Linked DNA regions of Acidisarcina polymorpha. The protein of the gene in region 1 interacts with the protein of each later gene in a pairwise test. Links are inferred from orthologs where the notes say so. Each region holds a gene or a part of one and is shown on either strand. Other genes may lie near its edges. The genes, in order: ACPOL_RS05575 and mrdA.

Region 1 (3,310 bases):
GCGCGATCGGTCTTTATGGAGTGATGACGTATAGTGTGGTTCGCCGGACAAATGAATTCGGCGTCCGGCTGGCGCTGGGCGCATCGAGCGGAGGTGTGCTGTGGTTGGTGCTGAGGCAATCGCTTGGCCTCTTAGGAATGGGCATTGCTCTGGGTGTTCCCGCGACTCTGGTGGCAAGCCAAGCTATTCAGGCGGGATTATACGGACTGAAGCCTTCCGATCCGTTGACGCTGATTGGCTCGATCCTCATGATTGCCATCGTCTCGGTGACGGCCGCCTATTTTCCTGCGCGGCGAGCGACGAGAGTCGATCCGGCGGTCGCGCTTCGCTACGAGTGACGATTCCGGCCGGCCATGCCGACCGGCAGGCACCGCGAGAGGCAAGTAAACGCCGAAGCGGTTGCGGATTCGGAGCGATCTGCATGCCAGATAGTGAAATCGACTAAGCTCGAAGGCATGAATCAAGGCATCGAGCATGGCATTGGGTTCTAGACCATCGCTTCCATCGGGGAACAAAACCGGCAGCGGGACGCCATTTCAGCCTCCGGGAGGCTCGCGTCCGCGGCGGGGGCAGCGCAAAGTCGCGGGGCGGCTGGCCTTGCTGGTGCTGGTCTTGCTGGCGATGGCGGTCGGTTCGCTAAGTGGATTGCTGCTGGTGTACTCGGTGCATCTGCCCCAGATCGACGATCTCGAGCATTATCGTCCGAGCACGACGACGGAGCTCTACGACGTGAAGGGCCGGGTCTTCGGCTCCTTTGCGCTCGAACGGCGGGTGGTGGTCGGGTATGACGACCTCTCTCCGCTGCTGCGCCAGGCCGTCATTTCGATCGAAGACAAGAATTTCGAGAGCCACTGGGGCGTCAACACTTTTCGCGTGGCGGGAGCGGTATATCACGATCTCACCTCCGGAGCGCGCGCCCAAGGCGCTTCTACGCTGACCATGCAGTTAGCGCGTAACCTGTTCCTTTCGAACGAACGGACGTTTGGGCGGAAGCTGCAGGAGGCCTTTCTCTCGATCCAGATTGAGCGCACGTTTACCAAGCAGCAGATCTTCACTCTGTATGCCAACCAGATTTATCTCGGGCATGGAACCTATGGGTTTGAGGCCGGAGCGGAATACTACTTCAGCAAACATGCGAAGGACTTGACCTTGCCGCAGGCGGCAATGCTGGCCGGATTGCCGAAGGGACCGTCAGCGTACTCGCCGATCTTAAATCCCGATAAGGCGCTGCGGCGGCGCAACCTGGTGATCAACGCCATGCTCGAGGATGGCAGGATCACGGCTGAGCAAGCCGCAGCGGCCCGGGCAGAGCCGTTGGGGCTGATGGTGGCCACCGATCCGAACGCGGTGGCGCCGTACTTCGTCGAAGAGGTGCGGAGAGAACTTGAAAAGAAGCTTGGTGCGGAGCAAGTGCATACGGCGGGACTTCGCGTTTATACGACACTCGATCTCGACCTGCAGCGCGCCGCGAAGAGCGCGGTGCTCGATGGGTTAGCAGCCTATGAACGGCGGCATGGCTGGAAAGGACATCTGCTGAATGCGGTTGCTGGCGGAGTGGGATTGGCGGAGTTCCGGCATCCGGATTGGATCTTGCCGCCGCAGCCAGGAGACTACGTGCACGCGATGGTCACCGGTGTATTGCCCTATCAGGTGACAGCGAAAGTCGGGGAACGTCAGGTGGTGTTGCTCGAGGAAGATTGGGCGTGGACGGGGCAGAAAGCTGCCGACGACTTTCTCAAGCCCGGCGATATCGTCTACGTCCATTTAGCTGCTCCGGCCGCCGGACAAGATGAGACTGAGTTGCGTGGGACCCTCGAGCAGGACTCCGGAGTCCAGGGCGCGTTGATGGCGATCGACAATAGTTCCGGCGGGGTCTTGGCGATGATCGGCGGCCGGGATTTCAATTTGTCGCAGTTCAACCGGGCAACCCAAGCGGAGCGGCAGACAGGTTCCTCATTCAAGCCCTATGTCTATACCGCGGCGGTCGAGGAGGGGGCGACTCCAGAGGAGCGTATTCTTGATGCTCCTGCATCCTTTGGGTCCTACACTCCACACAACTTTGAAGGAAATTACCTCGGAAGCATAACGCTGCTGAAGGCGTTCGCGGATTCGCGCAACATTCCCGCAGTGAAGCTGGCGGAGCGCGTAGGCATGCACAAGGTCATCGAGGTGGCGCACCGGTTTGGAATTACCTCCAACATACCAGCCTTCCTGCCGGCTGCTCTGGGAGCGGTTGAGGTGACGCTGAAGGAACAGGTCGCTGCCTATGCGGTTTACCCAAACGATGGCCTCCGGATAGCGCCGCGCCTGGTCAAGAAGGTGACCGACGCCGACGGGGCGATCCTCGCGGAGGACCGCTCGGAGGTAGCGGAGGCAACAGGGGTGAAGACGGCACGGACGATGATGACCTTCCTTCGTGAAGTGACGAACAGCGGCACGGGCTCGGTGGCGAAAGCGCTCAACCATCCATTAGGTGGCAAAACGGGAACGACGAGCGACTTCACCGATGCATGGTTTCTTGGATTTTCGCCGACGGTGACTTGCGGAACCTGGGTGGGCTACGACGGCCGGGAGTCGTTGGGCGACAAAGAGACTGGCGCAAAGGCGGCTTTGCCAATCTGGATGGACTTCATGAAAGCCGCGATCGCCGGCAAGGATGCCGAGACCTTCGCGGTCGACGAAAGGTCTGCGGCGACTCGCAGGAGCGGCTCCCCGCGTTAATGGGAGTAGTCACTCTACTCGAAAGAACGAACCCGGCACACCTTTTTGCATCAGGAATGGCCTAAAGAACCGACTTCTGCCACATGGCAGCATTTGTGCTGTCGCCCCAGGCGTCGCCGGGCTGACCATCGACGGCTGTCTTAGGCACCTGAATTCCAGAAGACTGGTCGATTCCGCGAATTTATTCTGGGAACCAGGATCGGGATCGCATCCCTCTTGTGAGGAACCTATGGAGTCTCTTTCCCGTGATCTGAGGATCGCGGTGCGGCAACTGCTGAAGTCCCCGGGCTTTACTTTGATCGCGGTGTTGATGCTGGCGTTCGGGATCGGTGCGACGACGGCTATATTTTCCATCGTTGAGGGGGTGTTGCTGCGGCCGCTGCCATTTCCTGAGCCGGATCGGCTGGTGGTGCTCGGAGATATTCTGCAGGGTGCAGGCATCAGTCCGGATTCGGGGGGCACCGTCACCGCCCCGGATGTTCGGAATTACACCCGAGACACCAACAGTTTCACCAGCCTGGGCGGGTACAACAATACAAATTTTGAGCTTTCCGGCAGCGGGGATCCCGCCATTGTTTATGCGGCTCGT
Region 2 (3,313 bases), 2.9 Mb from region 1 along the record:
GCCACTTCCAGGCGAGAAGTTGAGGAGCAATCTTACCCGCTCTTCCTGTACCTGCTGGTGCCGCTGCTGGCGATTGGTTTGCAGTCGTTTATCACCCTTCATTTCGCTCGCTTTGCCATTCTTGATCTGCCGCTGCTGGTCACGATTTACTTTGCAATCACCACCCGGAATCCGATCGCTGCGACCCTAACCGGTACCTTGATTGGCGTCGCCCAGGATGCTTTGACTCACCGTCCCATCGGGGTAAACGGCATCGCGAAGGCCATCATCGGCTACTTGGCCGCGTCCCTCGGGGTGCGGGTTGACACGGAGAACCATGCCACCCGGCTGTTGCTGGGATTCATCTTTACCGTGATTCATAGCGCCATTTTCCTGCTGACCACCCATCGCCTCCTGGGTCTTGAGGTCGACTGGAGCTGGTTGCACGAGTTGATCCGGGGGGTGGTGAATGCGCTTGTCGCCGTGGTTCTGTTTGCCCTGCTGGATCGCGCGAAGCGGCGGGATTAACGTTGTATATAGATACAGGAATGTGGGACTGGGCGGATCCCAGGGGATTGTGCGATGCAGAACCCAGATGCTTTGAACAATAAAGACGAGAAACCGGCAATCAAGCTGACAGTCGTTCAGTACTTGATCGTGGGCATCCTTGCGGTGCTGCTTTCCGGGCTATGGCGCCTGCAGATCCTCGGCGCCAATAATTATCGTGCACTGGCAGAGCAGAACCGCATACGCAAGGTGCCGATCCTGGCGCCTCGGGGCAAACTCTTCGATCGGGAAGGACGATTGATCGTCGACAATTATCCCTCGGTGTCCTGCTTCCTCATTCGGGAGCAGGGTCATGACATCGCTCCCGACTTGCCGCTGATCGCCCGCGGTCTGCATATGACCGAGGAGCAGTTAGACGCAATCCTCAAGCATTACCGGCTGGCGCCGAAGTATCAGCCGCTTCCGCTAAAGCAAGACATTACTCCGGACGAAGTGGAATTCATCGAGGCTCACCGGGATGAATTTCCCGAGCTTGAAACCGTCGACGAGCAGCGCAGGCTTTATCCCCGGGACGGCTTTGCGGCCCATCTGATCGGCTACGTCGGGGAGGTGAGCGAAGACATGCTCAACGACCCGAAGTATGCCTACTATGAGCCGGGCGATGTCGTGGGCAAGTCAGGAATCGAACAGAGTTACGACCAGTTGTTGCGAGGCGCTGATGGCTCGCGAGATGTCGTCGTGGATAGTCACGGTCGCGAGGTAGGGAGGTTGGGGACGGAACCCGCCAAGCCCGGGACGAGCCTGAAGCTGACCATCGATCTCGACATTCAGAAAGCGGCGGAACTAGCGCTTGGCGACCGGAATGGAGCCATGATCGCCATGGATCCGCATACCGGCGAGATCCTGGCTCTGGTCAGCCGCCCAACCTTCGACCCCAACGAATTCTCCGTCCGTATTCGGCGAGACGAGTGGAACAAGCTGATCACCGACCCGAATCATCCGCTGCTCGATAAGGCAATTCAGGCCCAGCTTGCGCCGGGATCGACCTTCAAGATCATCATGGCGGCCGCCGGTTTGCAGGCTGGCGTAGCCGAGGACATGAAGGTCCATTGCCCGGGCGGCGCCAGTTTCTATGGCCACTATTTCAAATGCTGGCAAAAGGGTGGTCATGGCGAGGTGAACATCAGCAAGGCGATCTACCAGTCATGCGACGTGTTTTTCTACACGCTCGCTCAAAAGCTGGGGATCGACAAGATTGCCTACTTTGCGCAGCACTTTGGCATCGGCTCAAAGACTGGGATTGACCTGCCCGGCGAAGTTTCAGGGACGATGCCCTCGACCGAATGGAAGATGAAAAACTACCATCAGAAGTGGTATGCGGGTGAGGTGATTTCGGTAGGTATCGGGCAAGGAGCAGTGACCGCAACGCCCGTCCAGATGGCGCGCGCAATCGCCGGAATTACTTCAGGTGGAGTGCTTCGCCGGCCACACCTGGTTTTTCCCGATGAAGTTGCACCAGACTACCGGCAGGCGATGTTGGACTCCTATCCGGGCAGCGGCGATTCGGAACTGAAGATCGATCCGGAAAATTGGCAGATCATCACCGATGCCATGGCCCAGGTGATGTCTCCGGGGGGCACCGATCCGAGCGCGCATCTGGAAGGCATCGATTTCGCCGGAAAGACAGGAAGCGCCCAGGTAGCCAGCAATGCCTTTCTGGCTCGAACCGGGAAGACCCATGTCATGAAGGACAACGCCTGGTTCGTGGGAGTATCACCACGCCGGAATCCGGATATCGTCGTCTGTACGCTGATGGAGTCGGGAGAACATGGGCGTTTTGCAGGCCGACTGGCAGCCCAGGTGATCGCCGCCTTTGTTGATAAGCAGCGGCGGCTGGATAACAACCTGCAAGAGGCAAAGAAAGCGACACCGGTTGAAGTCGGAGCGATCTGGTCGAACCCGAAGCCTGGAGCTTCACCGGGAACGATTGAGGCCAGTGAACTGCATGGCGGTCACTTCTTCTTAAACTCCGATTCCGCCGGCCACCCCTCGGCCTCCAGCCTTGCAGCCTTCACGCCGTTGGCTGCAGGCAGAAGGTAGGCGGATGAGGCGTTTTCTTTCCTTCAACGACTTCGACTGGGTGCTGCTTGGTCTGGTGCTGGTGCTGTCGGTTATCAGTGTGCTCGAGATTTATAGCGCCACTCTACATACCAAGTTTGTCGGTTTCGACCGAAACCAGGTGCTTTGGCTGCTCGGCGGGATGGTGGCGATGTTCGCCATCTCGCTGATCAACTACCATCGTTTGCTCGACATTGCCGTCTGGGCCTATGGTTTTGGCTTGGTGTCGCTGGTGGCCGTGCTTACCGTGGGAACCAAAGTATTAGGTGGCCGGCGGTGGATCAAACTGCCGGGCGGCATCCACTTTCAACCCTCCGAGTGGGTCAAGCTGATTCTGATCGTGGTCATCGCCCGCTATTTTTCCAATCTGGCTGGCAAAGAGCTCAGCTGGAGAGACGTATTCAAGGCCATGGCGATGGTGGGCATTCCCATGCTCATGGTCTTGAAGCAGCCGGACTTAGGCACCGCCCTTACGTATTCGCCCATCCTGCTGATGGGAATGTTTCTGGGCGGAATCAGTTGGCGAAAGGGCCTGATCCTGGCGGTCGTCGCGTTGGTGACGATCGGAGGAATCTGGGCCAGCGGGAAGGTCCTGAAGCCCTATCAAAAAGCGCGGCTCACCAGCTTCATGAATCCGGACGATGACCCTCGCGGGACTGGGTACCAGATCCGGCAATCCCTGATCGCCGTGGGTGCGGGTGGGGTTCTG

The links.
Region 2: the proteins of ACPOL_RS05575 (region 1) and mrdA interact in binary tests that used the Escherichia coli proteins (3 or more experiments, as listed by UniProt). The link is inferred for Acidisarcina polymorpha from one-to-one orthologs.

The regions. Positions count from the first base shown.
Region 1 is NZ_CP030840.1:1,262,297-1,265,606, reverse strand. Bases 108-3,097 are described here. They hold ACPOL_RS05575 (penicillin-binding protein 1A), read left to right. Parts: upstream 108-474; coding sequence 475-2,721; downstream 2,722-3,097. Other genes in these bases: ACPOL_RS05570 (ABC transporter permease), read left to right, coding at 2,951-3,097; ACPOL_RS05580 (ABC transporter permease), read left to right, coding at 108-338. In the rest of the region: more of ACPOL_RS05580, read left to right, coding at 1-107; more of ACPOL_RS05570, read left to right, coding at 3,098-3,310. UniProt on the Escherichia coli protein: Cell wall formation. Synthesis of cross-linked peptidoglycan from the lipid intermediates.
Region 2 is NZ_CP030840.1:4,168,901-4,172,213, forward strand. Bases 81-3,073 are described here. They hold mrdA (penicillin-binding protein 2), read left to right. Parts: upstream 81-561; coding sequence 562-2,586; downstream 2,587-3,073. Other genes in these bases: mreD (rod shape-determining protein MreD), read left to right, coding at 81-507; rodA (rod shape-determining protein RodA), read left to right, coding at 2,591-3,073. Also shown: more of mreD, read left to right, coding at 1-80; more of rodA, read left to right, coding at 3,074-3,313. UniProt on the Escherichia coli protein: Catalyzes cross-linking of the peptidoglycan cell wall. Responsible for the determination of the rod shape of the cell. Is probably required for lateral peptidoglycan synthesis and maintenance of the correct diameter during lateral and centripetal growth.